2 regions of the Kribbella aluminosa genome follow, and region 1 is predicted to be linked to the other one. Evidence: riboswitches for the same ligand, from Rfam matches in the RefSeq annotation. Region 1 holds a riboswitch; the other holds the start of a gene.
The links. Region 1 has a riboswitch for FMN ahead of ribB (3,4-dihydroxy-2-butanone-4-phosphate synthase). Riboswitches for the same ligand answer to the same signal wherever they lie in the genome.
Positions count from the first base shown of each region.

Region 1 (7,022 bases):
GAACGTCGAGCGCACCAGCTTCCCCTCTTCGTCGAAGAACCGGAAACACACGTCCCCGACGGCACCGAGCCGGCGCAGCTCGTCCTGGTCGGCCTCCGCGACCGCGTTCCCACTGCGTTGCAGCAGCGGCGAGGGCTCGAGGCTGCCGATCCCGACCAGGGCGTCGGTGAGCTGTCCCCAGGTGCCCAGAACGTCCCGGACCGACACGTCGTTCATCATCGCCCGGCGGACGGCGGGCGTCCCGACCAGGCCGGGGGCCGGCAGGTAGACCGGCATCCCGCCGGTCAGCTCGGCGAACCGCGCGGTCAGTCGGGTGGCCTGCATCTGTACCGCGGCGTCACCCAGACCGCCGACGATCTGCACCACCTTGTCCACCACCGGCACGCTCTTGCGCGGCATCCGGTCGACGGCGGAGATCAGCGTCTCGCTCCAGGACGAGATCCCGACCACGTGCCCGCCGGTGAGCGTCATGTCCAGGTACGCCGCCGCGCCCGAGCCGAGCGCGGGCAGCACCTCGTCACCGACGCCGATCGTGTCCACGACGACCGCGTCGCGCAGCCCGTACCGGCCCTGCAGCTCGTCCTCGAGGTCGCTGTGCACGCCGCTCGGCATGGTCACCACGGTGTGCACGATGCCGACCTCGACGGCCTGCTTGAGCATCCGGGAGACCCGCGCCTGGGACAGGTTCAGCTCGGCGGCGATCTGCGGTTGCCGGATGCCCTTCTCGTGGTACATCCGGGCCACCTTCGCCAGCAGCCGCAGCTCGTCCAGTCCCGGCCGGCGCACCGCGCGGTTGCTGTTCACCGACACCCCTCTCACAACGATCAAACTGGACTATAAGCAGATGTAGACCCTCGGCGCGCCACCAGCGTCAGGCAATGGACTGTCCGGCGTGTCCCGTTTCCCGGTCGCGACCACCGAGCCGTCCCGCGGATCGACGATCGTGTAGCTCAGCGGCACGGTCTCGTCGAACACCATCACCTGGCCGCCGTTCTCTCGGTACACGATCAGGCCGCCGTCCGCCGTACTCAACGCCCGGCCGGAGATGACACGGGTCCAGTCCGGCGTCATGTCGGTGGTCGGGAGTCCGCTCAGGATCTTGCCGAGCATCCCGACGTACGTCGAACCCTCGAAGCCGATCGCCTCCCGCCAGCCCGCTCCGGGGGCGAGGAAGTACTCGGAATGGCCTGGCTCGTCCGGGTGCAGCCGCCACTGCCACAGGCTGCCGGCGCCGTAGACGACGCCCATCGTGCCGCCCGCGCACAGGTTGCTCCACGCCTCGTGACCCTGCCACCAGCCCTCGGCCACGCCGGTCCGGCCGGTGTGCTCGTACGTCGGCTCGCCGTTCGCGACGGCCTTGACCGGGTGGTTGCGCCACATGTCGGCGACTCGCTCCGGGACGTGTTCGCCGGTGTGGCCGGTCTGGCACCACTGGAAGTCGAGCCAGTCGGCGTCCTGGTGGGCGGCTGGACGGATGTGCGGGCGGTAGTGGATGCCGGTCGGCTGCTGGTAGCAGTCCAATGCGTGCACCTCCGCCCCACCCGCTGCGATCTGCAGCTCGGTGCCGGCCCCGTCCGCGCCGACCAGGTAGATCGCCGGCTGAGCGCCGTACCTCGCGACGAGGTACCGGCAGTACTTCGCGTACTCGTCCGCCGGCACCACCGTCCCGGCGACGTCCAGGCCCTTCCACCCGAAGCCCTGGAAGACGGGCTGCAACACCGGGACGAGGCCGTGGTCGACGAGGATCCTGAGCAGCTCGTCGAGGTACTGGAAGTACTCGACGTTCAGCTGGTTGAGGTGCCCGTCCGGAAGGTCCTCGAAGCCGACGGCGAATCCTTCGTCCTGGGTGCGGTCGCGCGGACCAACCGCCCGCATGTCCGGTTGCACCGTCATCAGCAAGACCGCGTTGAACCCTTTGGACCGGCGGTCGGCGGCGTACTCGCGTACCTGGTCGGGAGTCGCACGCCAGGGCAGCGCCCATGCGGTGTCCGCCACCAGCACCGCCGGCGTCCCGTCGGCGTGCACGAGACTGCGCCCGCCGGGTGACATCCGCCAGAACCCATGCGCATAGAACGGGTTCCCCTCATCCACAGCCGCGGGTCGGACGTCGAACTCGCCCGACTCCGCGCCGCTCACCCACCGCCACCGACCAGCCACCGGCGCCGCAAACCGAACCTTCCGCACCACGGCGTCGGCCGCTCCCACCGCACCGCCGTCCCCTCCCGCCGCACTCCCGTCCCCTCCCGCCGCACTCCCGTCGTAGAACGTGGGACGGCGGAGGGTGCGGCCGGTTTCGTGTTCGAAGTCGACCCAGTCGGAGGTGGCGGGTAGTTCGAGCTGTCGCCAGACGGATGAGATGGACATGACACTCCTGAGGTGCTGGTTGCCGTTAAGCTGATGAGGTAAGAACCACACGTGCTCTGGGGTCGGTGAAATTCCGAGCCGGCGGTGACAGTCCGCGACCCGTGACTTCGCAAGAAGGAGCGGTTGACCTGGTGGAACTCCGGGACCGACGGTGAAAGTCCGGATGGGAAGATGCACGTGGCAGCCGCACGTCCCCGACAACGGGTCGTGAGGCTTGTCGTTGCCCCGGAGTGCTGGTGATCACACTGCCGAGAGGACAGCGACCGTGAACACCCTCACCAGCCTTGACACCATCCAACGCGCCGTCGCGGAGATCGCGAGCGGACGACCCGTCGTGGTCGTCGACGACGAGGATCGTGAGAACGAAGGCGACCTGACCTTCGCCGCGAGCCTCGCCACTCCCGAACTGATGGCCCTGCTCGTCCGCCACACCAGCGGATACGTCTGCGCACCCACCACGTCCGAGATCCTGGACCGGCTCGAACTCCCGCTGATGGTCCCGGACAACCAGGACAGCCTGCGGACGGCGTACACCGTCTCCGTGGACGCGGCGACCGGTGTCGGTACCGGCATCTCCGCCGCGGACCGGGCGCGGACCGTCCGGGTCCTGGCCGATCCCGCGGCGCAGCGCACGGACCTGATCCGGCCCGGTCACATCCTGCCGTTGCGCGCCGTCGACGGCGGGGTCCGGCAGCGGCCCGGTCATACCGAGGCCACTGTCGAGCTCGTCCGGCTGGCCGGCCTCCCACCGGTCGGCGTGATCGGCGAGCTCATGAACGACGACGGCACACTGATGACCGGCACCGACCTCCGCACCTTCGCCACCACCCACGACTTCGCCCTCATCTCCATCCGCGACCTCATCACCCACCTCGACGCCTGACCCTCGTTGCGTCCGAAGATCTGTGGGTTGTCGACCACAGATCTTCGGACGTAAGGGATTAGTGGAGGAGTTTGCGGGCGGCGGTGGCGATGCCCTCGGGGGACAGGCCGTAGCGGTCCAGGAGGTAGCCGGCCGATCCCGTGGGGGCGAACTCGGGGATCCCGAGGATCGTCACCCGGGCCGGATGATGCTGTACGACGGTCTCGGCGACCGCACCGCCGAGACCGCCGCTGGACACCGCCTCCTCGGCGGTCACGATGCCGGCCGTCTCCCGTGCAGCCGCGACCACGGCGTCGGTATCGAGCGGCTTCACCGTCGGCATCGACAGCACCCGCGCCGAGATCCCCTCCGCGGCGAGCAGTTCGGCGGCGGCCAGCGCACGCCACAGCACGGTCCCGTTGCTGATCACGGTCACGTCGTTGCCCTCGCGGACCGTGATCGCCTTGCCGAGCTCGAAGGTGTAGTCCTCGGAGTACACCTTCGGCACGCTCATCCGGCTGACCCGGATGAACACCGGCCCTTCCGACGCAGCCGCCCAGCGGAGCGCGGCCGCGGTCTCGATCGGGTCCGCCGGGACGATGATCCTGATCCCGGCGATCGCCCGCAGCCAGGCGATGTCCTCGATCGAGTGGTGTGTCGGCCCGAGTTCGCCGTACGCGACCCCGGGGCTCATCCCGCAGAGCTTGACGTTGGTGTTCGAGTACGCGACGTCGGCCTTGATCTGCTCCAGCGCGCGGCCGGTGAGGAAGCAGGACGCCGCCGACACGAACGGGATCCGGCCGCCGTTGGCCAGCCCGGACGCGACGCCGACCATGTCCTGCTCGGCGATCCCGACGTTGATCAGCCGGTCCGGGAACGCCTTCCGGAAGCTGTTCAGCTTGCTGGATCCGACCGAGTCGTTGACGACACCAACGATCCGGTGATCGGCCTCGGCCAGTTGGGCGAGCGTCTCGACGTACGCGTCCCGGCAGTCGTAGCGCGGCTGATCCGCGATCGAAGGCGTCTCGACGAGTGTCATACCAGCTCCCTCCGGGGACTCTCGAGCTCCCGCAACGCCTGCTGGAACTCGGCGGCGTCCGGCACCCGGTGGTGCCAGGCGACGTTGTTGCTCATGAACGAGATCGGGTGCCCCTTGTGCGTGTGCGCGATCACGAACGTCGGCTTGCCCGGCCGGAACGGGACCGCGGACAGTACGTCGAGCAGCTCGCCGTGGTCGTGCCCGTTCACCTCGACGACCGCGAACCCGAACGCGGCCGCCTTCTCCGGCAGCGGGTCGAGGTCGTTCGTCTCCTTGGTGGTCGCGCCCTGCTGCAGCCGGTTCCGGTCGACGATCACGGTCAGCCGGTCCAGCTGGTACTGCGAGGCCGCCATCATCGCCTCCCAGTTCGAGCCTTCCTGCAGCTCGCCGTCCCCGGCGAGGACGTACGTACGCCGCAGTGAGACGTCGAGCTTCGCCGACAGGGCATGCCCGACGGCGATCGGCAGGCCGTGTCCGAGCGGGCCTGTGTTCGCCTCGACGCCGGCCACCTTGTTCCGGTTCGGGTGCCCGTTCAGGGCGGACAGCGGCTTGAGGAACGTCGCGAGCTCCTCGACCGGCAGGAACCCGAACGCGGCCAGCGTGGTGTAGAGCGCGCCCGCGACATGGCCCTTGCTCAGGATGAAGCGGTCCCGCTCGGGGTCGTTCACGGTGTCCGGCGAGATGTCGAGCACGGCGCCGTACAGCGTGGCCAGGATGTCGATCGCGGAGAAGTCGCCGCCGATGTGCCCGGCGCCGGCGTGGTGGACGAGCTTGAGGTCCTGGATCCGGATCTGCTTGGCGGCCTCGGCGATGTGCCCGATCTGCTCGGCGCGACTGCTGTGGATCGGCAGCCGCCCGAGCACCGGCAGCGTCGCATGCTCGGCTGTCAGCGTCATACGATCTCCGCCATCGAACTCAGCAGGACCTTCTGGATCAGCTTCTGCGCCGCGAGGGCGTCGTGCGACGCCTGGGCGGCCGCCAGCGCGTCGTCGTCGAGTACGTCGAGCGCGCGGTGGATCGCCTTCAGGAAGGTGATCGCCTGCTTCGCGGCCTGCACGCTGTCCTCGCGGAACGGGAACTGGTCGAGCTGCCAGACACCGTCCCAGTTGTTCTTCCGCAGCGTGTGGAAGAACTCGAACGTCTCCACCAGGTGCACCGAGCCGACCACCATGTCGTCGTCCCAGCCGCGCAGGTTGTCGTTCACGTCGATCGCGAACAGCCGGCCGTAGTCGATCGCCAGCTGCGCCGCGTCGGCGGGCGTCTCCAGGCCGTACAGCGAGTGCCCGAAGTCGAGCAGGATGCCCAGGTTCGGCAGGCCGATCTTCTCGATGCCGAGCAGGGTCCGGGCGACGTTCGGGAAGATGATCTTCACCCGCGGCTCGCGCGGCTTGTACTCGATCACGAAGTTGATGTCGGGGTGCGCCGACACCAGCTCCTTCAGCCCGTCCAGGGCCAGGTTCCAGATGTCGTGGTAGTTCACCTGGAACGGGTAGTCCCAGCCGTCCTGGCCCGGCCACAGCTTCACGTACGAGCAGCCAAGGTCCTTCGCCAGTTCGGTTGCCTGGTGCAACAGCTCCAGAGCCTGCTTGCGTACGGCGGGGTCCGGGTTGGTGAACGATCCCTTGACGAAGTCCTTCGTGTAGATCTCCGGCGTGATCGCGATCGCCTTCAGGTTGTTCCGCTGCAGTGCGGCCTTCACGTCGTCGAGCGTCCCGTCGTACCCGGCGAACGGCCAGTTCAGGTCGACGACGGACAGGTCGCCGACGGCGCCGGCGCGGTCGATCTGCTCGAGCAGGCCGACCGGGTCGCCGTACCCGTCCGTCGCGTAGCGGTCCTTGTACGTCGCGAAGTGCCAGATGCCCGCTCCGAAGACCGGCATGTCAGTCATGTTCTCCTCCATAGGTGATCAACCCTTGAGTGAGCCGGCGGTCAGTCCGCCGACGATCCAGCGCTGCAGCAGGGTGTAGGCGATCAGGATCGGGACCACGGCGATCAGGATGCCTGCCGCGAGGCCGGTGTTGTTGTTGGCGAACTGGCCCTGGAAGTTCAGCAGGCCGACCGGGATGGTCTTGTGCGCGTCGGAGTTCAGCAGGATCAGCGCGAACAGGAACTCGTTCCAGGTGGCGACCGCGTCCAGGATCGCGACCGTGACCAGGGCCGGCACCGACAGCGGCAGGATCATCGTGAAGAACACCCGCCAGTCGCCGGCGCCGTCCACCTTCGCGGCCTCGATGATCTCGTCCGGGATCTGCCGGAAGAACGACTGCAGGACCAGCACCTCGAACGGGATGCCGAACGCCAGGTACGGCCCGATCAGCCCGAAGATGCTGTCGGTCATACCGGCCGAGCGCATCATGATGAAGACCGGGACGATCGTGATGTAGATCGGGATGGTCAGCCCGAGGAACACCGTGAACATCACGGTCCGGCGGAACTTCATCCGGAGTTTGGCCAGCGCGAAGCCGAGCATCGCCGACACCAGCACACCGAGCGGGACCTTGATGATCGCGAGGATCGCGCTGTTGCGGTACGTGGTGGCGAAGTTGCCGATGCCCCACGCGTCGGAGAAGTTCTTCCAGGTGAAGTCCGCGGGCCAGGACAGCGGGCCGTTGCCGATGAAGTCGGACAGCGGACGTACGGCGGTGATCACCAGGAGCGCGAGTGGTGAGATCCAGAAGAGGGCTATCACCGCCAGCACCAGCGTCATCACCAGACCTCGGCGCCCCTTGGGCCCAGGACTGTCCGATCGGGTGGTTT
Region 1 covers NZ_JAGINT010000002.1:905,286-912,307, reverse strand. Annotated here, with positions in the region: gene JOF29_RS25825 (sugar-binding transcriptional regulator) at 1-804, opposite strand, end outside; gene JOF29_RS25820 (glycoside hydrolase family 140 protein) at 835-2,364, opposite strand; FMN riboswitch at 2,412-2,545, shown strand; gene ribB (3,4-dihydroxy-2-butanone-4-phosphate synthase) at 2,630-3,247, shown strand; gene JOF29_RS25810 (transketolase family protein) at 3,306-4,265, opposite strand; gene JOF29_RS25805 (transketolase) at 4,262-5,161, opposite strand; gene JOF29_RS25800 (sugar phosphate isomerase/epimerase family protein) at 5,158-6,153, opposite strand; gene JOF29_RS25795 (carbohydrate ABC transporter permease) at 6,172-7,022, opposite strand, start outside.

Region 2 (7,022 bases), on a different contig from region 1:
CGGCCTTGGCCGCGTGCAACGTGGCGACCGGCAGTTCGAACGAGCCGGGCACGCGGATGACGGTGTGGTCAGTCACGCCGGAGTCCTCCAGCGCGCGGAGGGCGCCGGCGAGGAGGCCGTCGGTGACCTTCGGGTGCCATTGGGCGGCGACGACCGCGACCCGGGCGCCTTCGACGCGGGGGACCTCGATGGTGGGTGCTCCACTGCCCGACATCAGCCGGCTCCGTTCTCTTCGGTCAACAGGCCATCGGGGAGGTGATGACCCATCCGATCGCGCTTCGTGCGCAGGTAGCGCAGGTTGTGTTCGGTCGGGTCGATGGAGATCCCGCGCCGCTCGACGACCTCGATGCCGTACCCCTGCACGCCCGCGAGCTTGTCGGGATTGTTGGTCAGCAACCGCACCGACTTCACGCCGAGATCGGCGAGGATCTGCGCCCCGGTCCCGTAGTCGCGCGCATCCGCCGGCAACCCGAGATCAAGGTTCGCGTCCACGGTGTCCCGCCCGGCGTCCTGCAGCTCATAGGCCTGCAGCTTGTGCAGCAGCCCGATCCCGCGTCCCTCATGCCCGCGCAGGTACACGACTACACCGCCCTCGGCGGCGACCTGCCGCATGGCCTCGTCCAGTTGCGGCCCGCAGTCGCACCGCAGCGACCCGAACACGTCGCCGGTCAGGCACTCCGAGTGCAGTCGCACCAACGTCGGCTTGTCATTCAGCGAACCTCGGACCAGTGCGAGCTGCTCCGACCCGTCCACCGTGTTGCGGTAGCCGTGCGCAACGAAGTCGCCGTACTGCGTCGGCAGCGTCGTGGTCGCGACCCGCTGGATCTGCGACTCGGTACGCCGCCGGTACCGGATCAGGTCGTCGATCGACACCAGCACCAGCCCGTGCTCGTCCGCGAACGCCCGCAGGTCCTGCCCGCGCTTCATCGTGCCGTCGTCGTTGACCAGCTCCGAGATCACCGCCGCCGGCGTCAGCCCCGCCATCCGGGCCAGGTCGATCGACGCCTCGGTGTGCCCGGGCCGCACCAGTACGCCGCCGTCGCGCCCGCGCAACGGGAACACGTGACCCGGTTGCACCAGGTCATACGGCTCCGACGCGGAATCCGTGAGTACCCGAATCGTCCGGGAACGGTCGGCCGCCGAGATACCGGTACTGATCCCGTCCCGCGCGTCGACGGAGATCGTGTACGCCGTACGCATCCGCTCGCGGTTGTGCGGCGTCATCAACGGGATCCCGAGCCGGTCCAGCTCTGCACCCTCCATCGGCACGCACACCACGCCGGAGCTGTACCGGATCAGGAACGCCAGCAGCTCCGGTGTGGCCTTGGACGCGGCGAAGATCAGGTCGCCCTCGTTCTCCCGGTCCTCGTCGTCGACCACGATCACCGGACGGCCGGCGCGGATCTCCTCGATCGCATGCTCGATCGTGTCGAGCTTCAGCACGGTTCCCATCTCAGCCCACCACCACAGCTTCGGGAGTTGCGGCCCGCTCGCGGTTCTGGATCTTCCACCACGACGCGAACCCGAGGACACAGAACAGCCCGTACACGACGTACATCGTCGCCGACGGGTAGAACTTCGCCTGCACCAGCAGCGGTACGCCGACCACGTCGACGGCCACCCAGATCATCCAGAACTCGACGAACCCGCGCGCCATCCCGTACGTCGCGAGGATCGACCCGGTGAGGATCCACGCGTCCCACTGCGGGCCCCACGAGCCGAGCGCCTTCAGCACGAAGTAGGCGATCGCGTAGATGACGACGCCGATCCCGAGCAGTTCGAGCCGCTCGCGCGTGGTCGCCCAGCGCGGCTGGACCGCCTGACCGGCACCCTTGTGACGGGTCTGGTACCACCGGTACCAGCCGTACAGGCTGATGATCGCGAAGAACACCTGACGGCCGGCCTGGCCCCAGAGGTCCTTGTCCTGCGGGGTGTCGAAGATGCCGCCGACGAACACCGTGAACAGCAGCACGTTGCCTACGATGCCGACCGGCCACGCAGCGACCAGCCGGCGCATGCCGAACAGCGCACTGGCCAGGCCGAACACGTTGCCGACGATCTCCCGGACCAGCACCGGGGAGCCGGCGATCGTGACTTGCGAGGTCAACAGCCAGTTGATCGGGTTCACTTGTTGCCTCCAGCAACAGAAGAGGGGGTGCCGCCCGCGGTCAGCAGGCGCTCGACGTACTTCGCGATCACGTCGACCTCGAGGTTCACCGTGTCGCCGACCTTGTTGGCGCCCAGCACCGTCAGCTCGAGCGTCGTCGGGATCAGGCTGACCCCGAACGTCCCACTCGCGTCGTCCACATCGGTGACCGTCAGCGACACCCCGTCGATCGCGATCGAGCCCTTCTCGGCGACGTACTTCAGGATCTCCGGCGAGGTCGCGATCCGGACGTCCTCCCAGCGGTCGCCGGGCGTCCGCGACGCGATCGTTCCGGTGCCGTCGACGTGCCCCTGCACGATGTGCCCGCCGAGCCTTTCGTGGGCGGCGACCGCCCGCTCCAGGTTGACCGGCGAGCCCTTCTCCAGGCCGCCGAGGCTGGTGCGCTGCAGCGTCTCGCGCATCACGTCCGCAGTGAAGACGCCGCCGCCGTACTCGACGACCGTCAGGCAACAGCCGTTGACCGCGATCGAGGCGCCGTGCGCGGCGTCCTCGGTCACCCGCGGGCCGCGGATCGTGAGCCGGGCGGCGTCGCCGTCGAGGTCCAGGGACTCGACCGTGCCGAGTTCTTCGATGATGCCGGTGAACATCTACTTTCCTCCCAGAGGAACCAGGGTCAGCCGGACGTCGTCGCCGAGGCGGGTGACGTCCGCTAGGTTGAACCGCCGCAGGTGGTCGATCGATTCCGCGCCGAGGTCGCCGACCGCGGCGTACCCCGAACCGAGCACGGCCGGGGCGACGTACGCGACGATCTGGTCGACCAGGCCGGCGCGCAGGAACGCGGCGGCCAGCGTCGGGCCGCCTTCGAGCCAGAGGTGCCGGATCTGCCGGTCGTCCAGCTGCCGGAGCACCTCGGCGGGATCGTGGGTCGGCAGCAGCAAGGTCTCCGCGCGGTCGTTGCGGACCCGCGCGGTCGCCGGGATCTCCCGGTCGCCGACCACCACCCGCAACGGCTGCCGCGCCGCAGGTACGTCGTTCTCGTCCCGGACCGTCAGCTCCGGGTCGTCGTCCAGCACCGTCTGGGTGCCGACGGCGATCGCGTCGCAGGCGGCCCGCTGCCGATGGACGTCCGCCCGGGCGAGCGGGCCGGTGATCCACTTGCTCGTCCGGTCCGGCGCCGCGGACCGCCCGTCGAGCGTGGTCGCGAACTTCCAGGTGACGAACGGCCGCCCGACCCGGACGCTGTGCAGCCACACCTGGTTGATCGCCTCGGCCTCAGCCCGCAGTACGCCCTCGACGACGTCGATGTTCTTGCTGCGCAGCTTGTCGGCGCCGCCGGCCGCCGTACGGTTCGGATCCGGTACGGCGTACACAACCCGCGCCACGCCCGCCTCGATCAGCGCGTCCGCGCACGGGCCGGTCCGGCCGGTGTGGTTACAGGGCTCCAGCGTCACGTACGCCGTACCGCCGCGAGCGCGGGCACCCGCCATCCGGAGCGCCTCGACCTCGGCATGCGGGCCGCCGGCAACGGCATGGAAGCCCTCGCCGACCGGATGCCCGTCGCTCGCGGTGATCACACAACCGACGACCGGGTTGGGATGCGTGCTGCCGGTGCCGCGCGCGGCCAGCTCGACGGCACGCCGCATCCAGGCGACATCCATCGGCGACACGTCGTTCACTACTCGGGCCCCTCGTCGTCACGGACGCACTCGCGGGGCCTCCGGCCGGCACGCCCACCCTGCCGCCTCGTCAGAACCTCTCGGTCCCGACGCCAGGTCCGCCACCGGACTCTCGTCCGCTGCTTCCCTCGCCGTCGCGTCCCGTGGGCCTCACAGCCCACGCTCCGCGCCGCCGGGCGCCAGAGCACACCCGCCGACCGCGTGCGCCTCCCATCCGGACTTTCACCGTCGGTCCCGGAATTCCACCAGGTCAACCGATCCTTCTTGCGAAGTCACGGGTCGCGGACTGTCACCGCCGGCTCGGAATTACACCGACCCCGGAGCACGCGAGTGGGTTTCACTCGTTCCTCAAGTATGCCCCCTCCCCCAACCCCCGCCACGACCCAGGTCACATCGTGACCACCCGGCAGATCCGTCAGCCGCAGTCTGATCACGCCCACCCCTCCGCGTCCGCCGATCTACCCGTCAGCGAATCAACAGCCAGATCGCACTCCCCAACAACCCCACCGCCCCCACCCAGCAAACCCCCGCAACCCACCAAGCCCAACTCCCCCGCCCCTGCGAAACCCCACCCCCAACCAACTCCCCACGCCCGACATCCCGCCCACCCCCACCAGCCCCCACACCCGCAGCACCCACTCCAATCCCCGCACCCGCGACACCCGCAGCAGCCTCTCCAACCCCCGCACCCGGTACACGCCCAGGACTCGCTCGAACCCCCGCCCCTGCAGCACCCGCTCCAGCCTCCGCGCCCGCCGCAAACGGCGCACCCGGGCCTGGCTGCCCAGTTGGGGCAGGCGGTGAGGGCAGGGCTGGTGAGTTGGTTCGGGTTTGGTGGGTGGTGGGGGTGTTGGTAGGGCCCGGAGATGGGGTGGCTGGTGGTTGGGGGCCAGTGGGGGTCCACGGTGATGGAAGGGGTGGGAGTTGCTCGAAGACCTCTGGGGTGTCGGGGCCATTTGCCCAGGAGGTGGGCTCGTTTGCGGTGGCGGTGGCAAGGAGTTGGGCGGCCGCCGCTGCTGAGGTGGGGCGGTCGGACGGGTCGGGCGCGGTGAGGTGGCGGATGAAGTCGGACAGCGGGCCGACGGGTTCACGCGGATTCCCGTCGGGGGCGGGGCGCTCGCCGGTCAGGAGTTCGGCGGCTACGGCTCCTACGGCGTACAGGTCCTGGCGGGGGTCGGGGTCGGCACCTGTCAGTTGTTCCGGGGCGAGGTAGCCGGGGGTTCCGAGGATCATGCTCCGGTGGGTCATCCGGGGCTCGTCGAGCAGGCCGGCGACGCCGAAGTCCGACAGCCGCAGGTGCGGTCGACCGGTGCCGGTGACGTCCAGCAGCAGGTTGGCGGGTTTCACGTCCCGGTGCACGACCCGAGCCGCGTGGACCGCGGACAGCCCGTGCAGCAGTTGATCCAGCATTATGGCGACGTACGCCGTCGGCAGCGGGCCATGGTCACCGAGCAAGGTCGCCACCGACCCGCCCCGGACCAGGTCCATCGCGAACACGACCTTGTCGTCGTCCGCGGCCCATCCGTGCGGCGCGATCACGTGCCGGTGCTCGATCCGCAGCGACTGTTCCCGGACGAACCGCAGCAGCGTCGCGGCATCGTGCTGCCCGAGGACCTTCGCGGCGACGTACGTCGACCGCCGCAGGTCCCAGGCCCGCCAGACCGAACCCATACCACCGGTCCCGATCAGATCGATCAGCTGAAACCGCCCCGCAAACGCCTCCACCGCCCAGAACCTACCGCCTCCACCAGTTCCCCCCACCAACCAGCCAACCCACCCCACCTTCGACAGGCCGAGGATGGGGTGGGCAGGCAACCAACTGACAGACCGGGCGGGCGGTCGTTGTTAGTGGTGGTTAGTTCGGGTACTGCGGACCGCCTGGGCCCTGGGGGCCGTTCGGATGGTGGGGGCCGTTTTGGTTCGGGTGCTGGGAGCCCGGCCAGGTGGCCGCGTTCGGCTGGGCGACGACCGGCTTCCGACGGAGGCGGAGGACGACGAGCGCGCCGACCAGCAGCAGGACCGCCCCACCTCCGCCCAGCCCTGCGACCAGAGCGACCGGCGTTCCGTTGTCGCCGTCCGCACGGCCCTGCACCGGCCCGCCGGCCTCGGTCTTATCGCCGGAGTCGCCCGGGTCAGCGGACTCCGTGGGCGATGCACTCGGCGTCTCGCTCGGCGTCGGGGTCACGGACTCGCCGGACACCGGCGTCGCGCCGTCGACGTACTGCGGCTTTCCGGCACCGGGCGTTCCCGGCACCCCGACAGTCAAGGTCATCGGGATCGTGAAGGCCGTGTCTTCGGCCTTCCGGGTCATCGAGACGACGATGTAGTACTCGCCGGGCGTCGAGGTGCCGGTGTCGGAGTTGTTGGCGCCGTCACGGTTCAGGTACCGGATCTCCTTGGTGGTGATGGCCTGCGTGACACCCCGCCCGGTCAGCACGCCTCGCTTGCCACCCGGGCCTCCCGGCACCTTCTTGGGGAAGACCGCGAAGGCTTCCTCGCCGGTCGGTGAGATCACAGCGGTATCCAGGTAGCGCAGACCGACGATGTTCCCGGTCGCCTTGGACAGCTGCGGCACCGTCGCCTGCGCCTGGATCCGCTGGCCCCAGTCGGCCTTGATCTTGTAGATCTGCAGCTCACCCGGCAGCAGCGTCGTCTTGTACGTCCCCGGCTGCAGCAATGGAGCGTCGGGGAAGCTGGACCCCGGAACGATCTCTCGGGGCGTTGTGACCGTCATCGCCGACCAGATCGGGTCGTCCGCCTCGGCCGGCAGGCTCTTGGTCTCCTCGACCGGTGGCTCCTCGTCGATGCGCAACTCGAACGGGACGTCCTTGATCTCCCGGAAGTCCTTGCCCGGATCGACGGTGAGCACGAGTTGCTCGGCCTCGGAGCAGGTCTTGTTCTGCTTGTCGTACTTCGACCAGCTCGACGCGGTGCCGGTGGCGAACCCCTGGTCGCCGGACTGGATCCGCGGGAAGCTGCGACCGCAGTCCTCGCCGTCGGGGGTCTTGAGCCTGAGCTCCGTCTGGATGACCAAGCTGGTCGCGCCCACCGGCCGTCGGAAGCTGAGACCTGCGCGCAGGGTCGACCCGGTCATCGTGCGCTTGATCACGTAGTGCTTCGGCTGGTCGAGCAGGTCGAACGAGTCCGAGTAGAGCCCCGGAGCGACGACCGGAGCGTCTTCCGGCGCCGCGGTGCCCGCCACCGGCGTACCGGAGATGCGGAACGGGCGGAAAGCACGC
Region 2 covers NZ_JAGINT010000001.1:1,794,129-1,801,150, reverse strand. Annotated here, with positions in the region: gene ribH (6,7-dimethyl-8-ribityllumazine synthase) at 1-214, opposite strand, end outside; gene JOF29_RS08900 (bifunctional 3,4-dihydroxy-2-butanone-4-phosphate synthase/GTP cyclohydrolase II) at 214-1,452, opposite strand; gene pnuC (nicotinamide riboside transporter PnuC) at 1,454-2,128, opposite strand; gene JOF29_RS08890 (riboflavin synthase) at 2,125-2,754, opposite strand; gene ribD (bifunctional diaminohydroxyphosphoribosylaminopyrimidine deaminase/5-amino-6-(5-phosphoribosylamino)uracil reductase RibD) at 2,755-3,765, opposite strand; FMN riboswitch at 3,982-4,112, opposite strand; gene JOF29_RS44385 (serine/threonine-protein kinase) at 4,249-5,508, opposite strand; gene JOF29_RS08875 (vWA domain-containing protein) at 5,639-7,022, opposite strand, start outside.
Region 2: it holds a riboswitch for FMN, as region 1 does, so the genes downstream of both, ribD (bifunctional diaminohydroxyphosphoribosylaminopyrimidine deaminase/5-amino-6-(5-phosphoribosylamino)uracil reductase RibD) here and ribB (3,4-dihydroxy-2-butanone-4-phosphate synthase) in region 1, are expected to answer to the same signal.